Regions from separate parts of the Arthrobacter sp. NPDC058127 genome, predicted to be linked through region 3. Evidence: riboswitches for the same ligand, from Rfam matches in the RefSeq annotation. Region 3 holds a riboswitch; each other region holds the start of a gene.
What was found. Region 3 has a riboswitch for S-adenosylmethionine ahead of ACFVTG_RS22485 (homoserine O-acetyltransferase). Riboswitches for the same ligand answer to the same signal wherever they lie in the genome.
Positions count from the first base shown of each region.

Region 1: another riboswitch for S-adenosylmethionine. It lies ahead of ACFVTG_RS09815 (DUF1737 domain-containing protein); the one in region 3 lies ahead of ACFVTG_RS22485 (homoserine O-acetyltransferase).
Region 2: another riboswitch for S-adenosylmethionine. It lies ahead of ACFVTG_RS06835 (aminotransferase class V-fold PLP-dependent enzyme); the one in region 3 lies ahead of ACFVTG_RS22485 (homoserine O-acetyltransferase).

Region 1 covers NZ_JBHVTT010000005.1:125,531-129,205, forward strand. Annotated here, with positions in the region: gene ACFVTG_RS09800 (glutamate--cysteine ligase) at 1-501, shown strand, start outside; gene ACFVTG_RS09805 (O-succinylhomoserine sulfhydrylase) at 514-1,722, opposite strand; gene ACFVTG_RS09810 (rhodanese-like domain-containing protein) at 1,723-2,133, opposite strand; gene ACFVTG_RS09815 (DUF1737 domain-containing protein) at 2,130-2,387, opposite strand; SAM riboswitch class IV at 2,398-2,510, opposite strand; gene ACFVTG_RS09820 (hypothetical protein) at 2,707-3,066, opposite strand; gene ACFVTG_RS09825 (Lrp/AsnC family transcriptional regulator) at 3,122-3,553, shown strand.
Region 2 covers NZ_JBHVTT010000003.1:140,723-144,397, forward strand. Annotated here, with positions in the region: gene rsgA (ribosome small subunit-dependent GTPase A) at 1-103, shown strand, start outside; gene hisN (histidinol-phosphatase) at 163-975, shown strand; SAM riboswitch class IV at 1,136-1,248, shown strand; gene ACFVTG_RS06835 (aminotransferase class V-fold PLP-dependent enzyme) at 1,284-2,708, shown strand; gene ACFVTG_RS06840 (class I SAM-dependent methyltransferase) at 2,760-3,536, shown strand; gene ACFVTG_RS06845 (metal-dependent transcriptional regulator) at 3,566-3,675, shown strand, end outside.
Region 3 covers NZ_JBHVTT010000025.1:16,912-20,586, reverse strand. Annotated here, with positions in the region: gene ACFVTG_RS22490 (bifunctional o-acetylhomoserine/o-acetylserine sulfhydrylase) at 70-1,386, shown strand; SAM riboswitch class IV at 1,548-1,663, shown strand; gene ACFVTG_RS22485 (homoserine O-acetyltransferase) at 1,677-2,798, shown strand; gene ACFVTG_RS22480 (hypothetical protein) at 2,800-3,192, opposite strand; gene ACFVTG_RS22475 (SGNH/GDSL hydrolase family protein) at 3,259-3,675, opposite strand, start outside.

The DNA of each region.
Region 1 (3,675 bases), on a different contig from region 3:
TGCCTACGGGCCGAGGATGCGGCGCTCCTCGCAGTGCTCGTCAGGGCCTTGGTCGAGACTTCTGTTCGTGAGTACCATGCCGGAATAGAGCCGGCGGCCGTACCCACGGCGCTTTTGCGGATGGCGTCCTGGCAGGCAAGCAACTTTGGACTACGCACCGAGCTGCTGGACTTCGGAACGTTCCGCCCGGAGCCCGCCGCGGACGTCGTCTGGTCGTTGGTGGAGTATCTGGAACCTGTGCTGGCCGAGCAGGGTGAATTCGACCTGGTCCAAACCGGAGTGGCAGCGATCCTGGGCCGTGGCAACGGCGCCATCGAACAGCGTGGTGTCGCTGAGCGCTGGAGCGAGAGCAACGGGGGCGCGCCCGACGCCGCCGGGCTGGCCGCCGTCGTCGAGCACGCTGTTCAGATCACGATGCGCTCAGAGCGGGACGAGAGCGACACCAAGCCGCAACCCGTCCTCACTTGGGTGCGCCAGGACTGGCGCGAAGCGCCGGGCTAACCCGGCGCCCGGCTAGACCTGCTTGAGGGCCCGCTCCAGGTCCCCGATGAGGTCGTCCACATCCTCCAGGCCCACCGAAAGCCGCACGACGCCGTCGCTCAGGCCAATGGCCGCGCGGCCTTCCGGACCCATGGCGCGGTGCGTGGTGGTGGCGGGGTGGGTAATAAGGGACTTCGAATCGCCCAGGTTGTTCGAGATGTCGATGACGGCGAGCCCGTCCAGCAGCGCGAAGGCGGCCTCTTTTGCCGATCGCCCGGCAGAGGGGAGCAGCTCCAAGGTGAGCACGGTTCCGCCGGCCTTCATTTGCTTCGCGGCGAGCTCGAACTGCGGGTGCGACTTCAGGAGCGGGTACTTGACCCAGCTGATGGCCGGCTGTTCCTCAAGCCATTCGGCGATCCGCAACGCAGATGCCGAGGAGTGATTGACGCGCAGCGCCATCGTCTCCAGGCCCTTGGTCAGGACCCAGGCGTTGAACGCGGAAAGCGACGGCCCGGTGTGCCGCATGAGCTGCTTGACGGGACCGTCGATGAATTCCTTGGTGCCCAGGATTGCTCCGCCAAGGACCCGGCCCTGGCCGTCGATGTGCTTGGTGCCCGAGTAGACAATCACGTCTGCGCCGAGCTCGCCGCAGCGCTGCAGCAAGGGGGTGGCGAAGACGTTGTCGACGACGACGGTAGCGCCGGCTGCGTGGGCCAGCTCGCTCACCGCGGCGATGTCCACGATTTCCTGCATCGGGTTCGACGGCGACTCGAAGAACACTGCGGTTGTCGGCTCGGACAGGGCAGCACGCCACTGGTCCAGGTCAGGCCCGTCGACGAAGACGGTCTCGACACCCCAGCGCGGCAGGATCTCGTTGAGGATGACGAAGCAGGAACCGAAGAGCGAGCGGGCGGCAACCACGCGGTCACCGGCAGCCAGCAACGCACCGAGGGCGGTGAAGACTGCGGACATGCCCGACGCCGTCGCGAAGCACGCTTCGGTGCCTTCGAGCAGGCGGAGGCGCTCCTGGAAGGTGGCTACGGAGGGGTTGCCGTAGCGGGAGTAGACGAAGCGCTCGTCCTCGCCCGTGAACGCGCGCTCTGCAGCTGCGGCGGATTCGTAGACGAAGCCGGAGTTCAGGAAGACGGCCTCGGACGTTTCCTGGAAGTTGGTGCGGTCAAGGCCGCCGCGGACTGCCTGGGTGTCAGGGCCCCAGCCGGCGGCGTCAGGATTGAAAGTCACTTAGATGTTCCCCAGGTTCGTTGGAAGTCCGCGGTTTTTCCAGCCGTTCACGGTTCGCTCGCCGTAGCGGTCCGGTTCGCCCTCAAAGCCCTCAAGGACGTTGTAGGCGGTGTAGCCGGCCTGCGTTGCGGCGATCGCAGCGGCGATGGAACGCTGGCCGGAGCGGCAGAGGAAGACCAATTCGGTGCCGTCCGCTTCGGGAGCCTGCTGCTTCAGATCGTCGATGAAGCGTGAGTTGGGGATCCCGCCGGCCAGGTTCCACTGGATGAACAAGGGATCGTTCTCGGTGGCTTTGGTGTCCGGGATCCCGATGTGTGCCCACTCGCCTTCCGTTCGGACGTCCACCAGGATGGCGCCTTGTTCCAGCTTGGCCCAGGCGTCGTGCGGGCTGAGGTCGCCTGCATAGCTCATGCGTGGCCCTCGCCGTCGAACTCTTCATCAAGCTGGTCTACTGCATTGGCAACTGCGGCATCCGCGCTCGCGATCGCCGCGGGCAGGACGACAGCCTGGGCCACGATCACGTCGGTGCCGTTGAAGGTCGCGGCCGGACTGCCGTGCAACACATATCCCTCTGCGAGGGCGGTGGAAATCCGCTCGCAGAATTCCTTGGTGTCAGGGCCCGTGACGAGACGGTAGGAGAGTTTTTCTTCGGTGGGTTCAGGCATTGGTGCTCCTCAGTCACGCTTGCAGTTCGAAAGTGTCGATACGCCGAGTAGTCACCTGAGGCACCCCGCCGGAGAGAGGGTTGCCGACCAGCAAGTCAGGGCTTCGCGCTGGTACTCATTACTCAAGAAGAAAAATAACATCCACGACGGCGCCCTGCAGCACCGGCCGTCGTCATGTTCCGTAACCGGACGGCTGTGGATGGTGGGCCCACGCTGGCGAGGGCCCCGGGCTGAGCTTGCGAAGACTGGGAGCCAGTGGGTGGGCCCACGCTGGCGAGGGCCCCGGGCTGAGCTTGCGAAGACTGGGAGCCAGTGGGGATTAGGATTCGGTTTCATCGGGCAGCGGTTCCAGGCTCGCCTGGATCCGGGGTGGGAGGGCGTCGAGCCGTGACCCTACCCCTGTGGGGGAGTGATGAAAAGTGGAACCTTGATGCTTCCGGATTTCCAGCAACTCGTGGACGGATATCCCGGTGGCCGTGGCGAGTGCATGCAGCGAGAGGCTGTTGTGATGAGCCAAGGCAAAAACAACACCCGACAGGGCTTCGAAACCTTCGGTCTCGTAGATTTCCTTCACCAAGTTGGACATGCCATTCGCATCATCGATTGATCCCGCTGACGCACCAGTCGCCATGGCCGTCAGCGACCATGCAGCAGAGTCGGGGCTGATGTAGATGCTCATGTCGATACCCTACGGACTCAGGCCCGCTTGGGGAATGGGCGATACGTTTATCTTTATGGCAGCACTCACCGATCTTGACCGCCAGCTCCTCTCTGCCCTGAGGGAGGACGGCAGGGCGTCCGTGGCCAGCCTCGCGCGCACGTTGGGCGTCGCCAGGGCCACTGTGAATAGCCGGCTCGAGCGTCTTGTCTCCTCCGGAACCATCGTTGGTTTTACCGCGAGGGTGCGCGACGAGGTCGATCCACTTGCGATTCGGGCTATTGCGCTCATTGCAGTGGAGGGAAGGTCTGCCGACAAGGTTATTCGCCAGCTCCGGGGACTTCCCGAGATTTGGGCGCTGCACACCACGAACGGCGGATGGGACCTCGTGGCGGAGCTACGCACGGAAAGCCTCAGCGATTTTGACCAGGTGCTGGGCAGGATCCGCGGCATCGAGGGGATCGTCAATAGTGAGACGAGTCTTTTGCTCAGCTCAGTCCTGCGATAACCGCTCACGTGACGTCGGCAGGCCACTTAAGCATTAAGTGCAATAACGGTCGTCATTTTGTACAGATTTTCAATGAAAAGTACGTACTTTGGCAATTGTGGATGCATATCGCCGCTCCGTAG
Region 2 (3,675 bases), on a different contig from region 3:
CGGGGAGGCCGGCCCCGCCCGCCTCGCATCGCTGCGCAGGCTCCTTGGTGCCGACCCGCGCATGGAAGCCCAAGAGGCCAAGGAACTGGGTACGGTCAACTAACTCAGCGCATGCCGGGCTACGTCCCCGGCTCACCGGCGAATAGACGGTAGTTTGGAACCATGACCCAACCCGATTCGAGCTACAACGACGACCTGCGGCTGGCCCATGTCCTCGCCGACTCCGTCGATTCCCTGACAATGGAGCGGTTCAAGGCGCTGGACCTTCAGGTGGAGACCAAACCCGACCTGAGCCCAGTCACCGATGCCGACAAAGCCGCCGAGGAAGCAATCCGCGGGCAGCTCTCCCGTTCCCGCCCCCGCGACGCCGTCCTCGGCGAAGAATTCGGCAGCACGGGCCACGGCTCAAGGCGTTGGATCATCGATCCCATCGACGGGACCAAGAACTTCGTGCGCGGCGTACCCGTCTGGGCAACGCTGATCGCCCTCGTGGACGAGGGCGAAGTAGTGGTGGGGCTCGTCAGCGCTCCGGCGCTCGGCAAGCGCTGGTGGGCGGCCAAGGGCTCAGGCGCCTACATGGGCCGATCACTGGCCGCAGCCACCCGGCTGAAAGTCTCCAACGTGTCGCGGCTTGAGGACGCCTCGCTTTCCTACTCCGAGCTTTCCGAGTGGAAGCAGCACGATAAGCTCGACAACTTCCTGGGCCTGGAGAACGATGTCTGGCGCAGCCGCGCGTACGGCGATTTCTGGTCCTACTGCCTCGTGGCCGAAGGCGCCGTGGACATCGCCGCCGAGCCGGAGCTCCAGGTCTACGACATGGCCGCCTTGGTACCGATCGTGACGGAGGCCGGCGGACGCTTCACGTCCCTGGACGGCACGGATGGCCCCTTCGGCGGAAACGCCGTTGCGAGCAACTCGATCCTGCACTCCGAGGTCCTCAAGAGGCTCAACCCCGAGCTCGACGACCTCCTCTAGTCCACCCTCTTCACTGAATAAACGACGGCGGGCGCCCCTTTTTGGGGGCGTCCGCCACTCTTTCTTCGGCAGAAGGCACATTTTTCCGGCCGTGTAACAATCCGCTTAACAATCCCGGTCACATTGGAACGAGCCTTACCGGTGTCCTAGTCTCTTTACAGGTCACGAGTGCCAGCGCGAAACCCCGGTTTGCTGGCCGGCAACCCTCCATCGCGGCGGGGTGCCCCGGGTGACGACCCGGCCGGTCCGGAACGGATGCGGCAAGCGCGGACCCCCTGTACGCAGGGGTCCCTCTTGAGTGAGGTCCCATGAGCACAGCCACATTTACTTCTCCTGTTCTCCCGCAGCACCACGAATCCGGGCATCAGCACGGTGAATCCCGGACACCGGCATCGCGCCCACTGGCCGCAGTCACCGGCGCGGAGTTGCAGGCACCCCTGATCCAGGGCGGCCACATCCGCTACGCCAACCTTGACTACGGCGCCTCCGCACCTGCCCTGACCGTGGTCTCCGCGTACCTCAACGAAATCCTGCCGTACTACGCGAGTGTGCACCGCGGCGCAGGCTATGCCTCCCAAATCAGCACCTCGGTCTACGAAAACGCGCGCAACATCGTCCGTGACTTCGTCGGCGGCAGGCCGGACGATTCCGTCATTTTCACCCGTAACACCACCGATTCCCTCAACCTCCTGGCCGGCTGCTTGCCGGTCGAGGACGGCAGGCACACCGCCGAAGTCCTTTACCTGGACATCGAGCACCACGCCAACCTGCTGCCGTGGCAAGGCGTCCCCCACCGAAGCGTCGTTGCCGCGGGAACCTTGTCCGAGACCGTTGCCAACGTCCGCACGGCGCTCTCCCACGGTGGCGTCAGCCTCCTGGCGGTCACCGGTGCGTCGAACGTGACCGGCGAGATCCTGCCCATCAAGGAACTCGCTGCCTTGGCCCACGAATTCGGGGCGCGGATTGTGGTGGACGCGGCGCAACTCGCCCCGCATCGCCGCATCGATATCGCCGCCGCGGATGTTGACTACTTGGTCTTCTCGGGGCACAAGCTTTATGCACCGTTCGGCGCCGGTGTCCTGGTGGGCCGTCCCGACTGGCTCGACGCCGGCACGCCCCACCTTGCAGGTGGCGGCGCTGTCCGCGAGGCGCGCCTGGATTCCGTCAGCTGGGCCACGGGCCCGGCAAGGCACGAAGGCGGCTCACCGAACGTACTCGGCGCGGCCACCCTTGCCCGCGCCACCCAGGTCATCGCCAGCCTCGACCACGATGAATGGCACGCCCACGAGGCCGCCATCCGCTCGCACCTGGTCGAGGGCCTCAAGGAAATCGACGGCGTCACCGTGCACCAGATCTTCAGCGACACGGATCCCGAGGACACCATCGGCGTCGTGAACTTCTCGCTCCAGGGCTACGACGCCGGACTCGTTGCGGCCTATCTTGCGGCCGAACACGGCATTGGCCTGCGCGACGGACGCTTTTGCGCCCACCCGCTGCTCAAGCGCCTCGGCCTTCCCTCCGGTTCCCTGCGCGCCAGTTTCGGCGTGGGGTCGCGATTGGAAGACGCCACCCGGCTCATCGCGGGCATCCGGGCGCTCAAGAGCAATGGCCTCGGCTGGGACTACGTGGTGGATGCCGGCCGCTGGGTTCCGGCGAACGACCATCGCAGCTACCCGGAGTGGGCGCCCAACACTCCCGGGACCGCGGGCGCCGCACCCTGCAGCATCGACTGATTGCGGTAGATTCGTAGGGTATTTTTCCTGTCCTACGAAGGGAGTTCCCGCGTGTCCCCGCGACCCAAAGGCACGTCAGCCGGCCCCAAGCTCTTCGAGGAACGGCGCCTTGAACTCGGTCAGAGTTTCCAGGACGGCGGGGAGCACTATGATCGCGTGCGGCCCGGCTACCCCGCGGATTCGGCCGACTGGCTGCTACCTGTAGGCGCGCGGGACGCGGCAGACATCGGCGCCGGCACCGGAAAGTTCACCGCTCTTCTCGTCGAGCGCGGGTTGGCGGTGTCCGCAGTGGACCCCTCCACGGACATGCTCATGCAGCTGCGCAAAACGTATCCGCATGTGATCGCCTTGGAGGGCACGGCCGAGGCAACTGGACTGGCGGACTCAGCATTCGACGTCGTCAGCGTTGCCCAGGCCTGGCACTGGTGCGATCCCCTCGCCGCCAGCACCGAGATCGCCCGGATCCTTCGACCGCAGGGCGTCATCGGCTTGATCTGGAACCAGCTGGACACTTCAGTGCCCTGGGTCCATCGCTTGTCCCGAATCATGCATGCCGGCGATGTCCACAAACCGGACTTCCGGCCTGTGGTGGGCCCGGAGTTCGCCGGCCTCGAAAGCCACCTGACGCGTTGGGAGGATCCCTTGACTCCGGCGGACATCCTCGAACTCGTGAAGTCGCGCAGCTACTACCTGAGGGCGAACGACGCCACCCGGGCCAAAGTCATGGGAAATCTCCGGTGGTACCTCTTCGAACATTTGGAACATGCCGAAGACGAGGCCATCCCCTTGCCCTATCTCACGCAGAGCTGGCGGGCGCGGAAAGTCTGATCCGGCCGGTTCACGATAGGCTTGGAACCGTGAAGACCAGTGCGCCCTCCTCCTCGATCGAGGACTACGTCAAGGTCATCTACTCCTTTACGGAGTGGCAGGACAAACCCATCACGTCCTCACAGCTCGCGCAGCGGCT
Region 3 (3,675 bases):
CCGGCTGGCTTAATCCCGCAGGCCGGCAGGCTGAAGCACGGCAAATCGCCCAGACAACCAGGAGTCCGCATGTCCCAAGGATGGTCATTCGAAACGCGCCAGATCCACGCCGGCCAGGAGCCTGACGCCGCCACGGGCGCCCGGGCACTCCCCATTTACCAGACCACCTCATTCGTCTTTCCCAGTGCGGAAAGCGCGGCCAACCGCTTTGCGCTGGCCGAATTGGCGCCCATCTACACCCGGATCGGCAACCCCACGCAGGATGCGGTGGAACAGCGCATAGCGAGCCTGGAAGGAGGCTTGGCGGCGCTCCTGCTGAGCTCCGGCCAGGCCGCGGAAACGTTCGCCATCCTCAACGTGGCCGAGGCCGGTGACCACGTGGTCGCCAGCCCGAGCCTCTACGGCGGGACTTACAACCTGCTGGCGCACACGCTGAAGAAGTTCGGAATCTCGGTCACCTTCGTCGAAGACCCGGACAACCTCGATCACTGGCGCGACGCCGTGCAGCCGAACACCAAGCTGTTCTTCGCCGAAGTCGTCTCCAACCCCCGCCAAGACGTTTTGGACATCGAGGGCGTCTCCCGCACCGCACATGAGGCCGGAGTCCCGCTCGTCGTGGACAACACCCTCGCCACGCCCTACCTGATCAGGCCCATCGAGTGGGGCGCGGACATCGTGGTGCATTCGGCCACCAAGTACCTGGGTGGGCACGGTTCTGCTATTGCCGGTGTCATCGTGGACTCCGGCAACTTCGATTTCGGCAAGGACCCTGAGCGGTTCCCCAACTTCAACACCCCGGACCCCAGCTACAACGGCCTGGTCTATGCCCGCGACCTCGGCAAGGACGGTGCCCTCGGCGCGAACCTTTCCTACATCCTCAAGGCCCGCGTCCAGCTCCTGCGCGACCTTGGCTCGGCCGTTTCACCGTTCAACGCTTTCCTGATCTCGCAAGGAATCGAAACCCTCAGCCTGCGGGTGGAACGCCACGTGGACAATGCCACCAAGGTGGCGCAATGGATCGAAGGGCGCGACGACGTCGAATCGGTCGCCTACGCGGGGCTGCCTTCCAGCCCGTGGTTCGAACGCGGACGGAAGTACGGACCCCGGGGCACCGGCGCGGTGGTGTCCTTCACCATCCGCGGCGGGATCGATGCCGGCAAACGCTTCGTGGACGCCCTGGAGTTGCATTCCCACGTGGCAAATATCGGCGACGTCCGTTCCTTGGTCATCCACCCGGCGTCCACGACGCACAGCCAGTTGACGCCCGAACAGCAGGCTGTGGCCGGAGTGACTCCGGGCCTGGTGCGGCTGTCCGTCGGGATCGAGCACATCGACGATATCCTCGCGGACCTCGAGTCGGGATTCCGGGCAGCCAAGGGCGCCTAGTACTGCCCCGGATGGCGCAGGGAGGCTGGCCGGCGACGCAGGACGAATCTTCGCCGACCGGCCTCCTGGGCTTCAACTTCATGAACAAAACGCGGTCAAGTGTCACAAAGATGTCATAATCTTCGTCAGAAGGGGTCCGGTTTTCCTAGACTCTTCCTATAGGTCATGAGTGCCAGCGACAGCCCCGGCTTGCTGGCCGGCAACCCTCCATTCGCGGTGGGGTGCCCCGGGTGAAGACCTGGCCCTTCGCTGTATTGGCGACGGGCAAGCGCGATGTGAGGTGTCAACGAATGACAATTGCTGCAACAGCCATACCCCTTTCCGGTACCCAGGACGGAACCCTCAAGTATGTTTCCGTGGGTGGACTCGAACTGGAGGCCGGAGGTTTCCTGCCGGACGTCGTCCTTGCGTACGAGACGTGGGGGCGGCTCAACGCAGACTCTTCCAACGCCGTCCTGGTGGAACACGCCCTGACCGGAAGCACCCATGTGGCCCGCGGCGAGAGCGATGAAGAAGGCTGGTGGGAGCAACTCGTCGGCCCCGGCGCCACCATCGACACGGACCGCTACTTCGTGGTCTCCGTCAACATCGTGGGAGGCTGCTACGGCAGCACCGGGCCGTCGTCGAGCGCTCCCGACGGCAAGGCGTGGGGCTCCCGCTTCCCGCTCGTGACCCTGCGGGACAGCACCGTAGCCGAAGCCCGGCTGGCCGACGTCCTGGGGATCCGCAGTTGGCATACCGTGGTGGGCGGGTCCATGGGCGGTGCCCGTGCATTGGAATGGGCCGTCAGCTATCCGGACCGCGTCAAGCGATGCGCCGTGATTTCGATCGGGGCGTACAGCACTGCCGAGCAGATCGCGTTTGCACAGGCCCAGACGCTCGCCATCCGGCAGGACGCCGACTTCAACGGCGGCGACTACTATGGCCAGTCCGCCCCCGAGGCGGGGTTGGCCCTTGCCCGGCGGATCGCCCACATCACGTACCGTTCGGCGGATGAACTGGACTTCCGCTTCGGCCGGAACGCCCAGGGCGGCGAGGCGCCCCTCCAGGCTGCCGCGCTGGGGGACCGGGGCCGCTACCAGGTGGAGAGCTATCTCGACCATCAGGGACGCAAGCTGGTCCAGCGCTTCGACGCCAACAGCTACATCGCCATCACCGAGGCGCTCATGAGCCACGACATCACCCGCGGCCGGGGCTCATTGGAGGATGCGTTGTCCGTGGCAACCGCGAAGTTCTTCGTTGCCTCGGTGGACTCGGACCGGCTCTACTTCCCGGAACAATCCCACGAGCTGGCCAAGGCCTTGCCCGGAGAGGTTCCCGTTCACGTGATCGAGGCGCCGATCGGGCACGACGGGTTCCTCACCGAGATCGGCCAGCTCGGTCCCCAGCTGCGAGAGGCCTTCTTCGGCTGAATCAGCCGTTCATGATTTCCTGGCGGAGCTTCATGTAGTCCTCCATCGCGATTTTCCCGTCGCTGTACTCCTGGTCCAGCTCGGCCAGTTTCCGTGCCCGGTAGCCTTGGGGAGCGCTGTTCGGCTGGGGAACGCTGTTCGCTTGGGGAGTAGCCGACGACGGCGGAGCGGCCTGCGGCGCGGGCGTCGCCACCGGGAGTTGGGGTTCAGCCGGGAGCACTAGCGGAGGCTGCTCCGGGTATCCGATGGGGTAGTTCTGTGGAGGATAGGGCGGCGCGGGGTAATTCTGCGGAGGGAAGTCCCGGAGCCTGCGCTGGCGCGATCGGTTGTACATGCGGATCCCCATGGGAATCAGCCAAGAGCAGACGATGATCCAGAAGATCAAATTGTTCACGGTGGGGGCCTCCCTGTCTTTCACCAGCTTAGCTCCGCTCCCTGTGACCCACCTCGTGGTTCCCGGTCAGCTCCGGGGCAGGATGGCGTCGGCAGGACCGAAGACAGGTCCCGGCGTCGGGCGTTTCGGCAAGATTCTGTCACCGGAGGACTGGTGACGGATCCGGCGGATGACCCACGGGACAAAGTACTCCCGTGCCCATACGAGGTCGCCCGAGCGGGCCTCGCGCCAACTGCGCTGGGGGAGCGGCTTCGGGGACAGCGGCTCGAGGTTGTGCGGCACATTGAGGGAATCGAGGACCATTGCTGCGATGGTGTGATGGCCGAGCGGCGAGAAGTGCAGGCGGTCTTCGTCCCACATCTGGGAGTTGGAGAGTTGCCGCAGGGACCACATATCGGCGATCACGGCATCGTGGCGGGCGGCAACCGTGCGGAGGTTTTCGTTGTAGATGGCCACTTTGCCGCGGATCCGGCCGAGGACCGA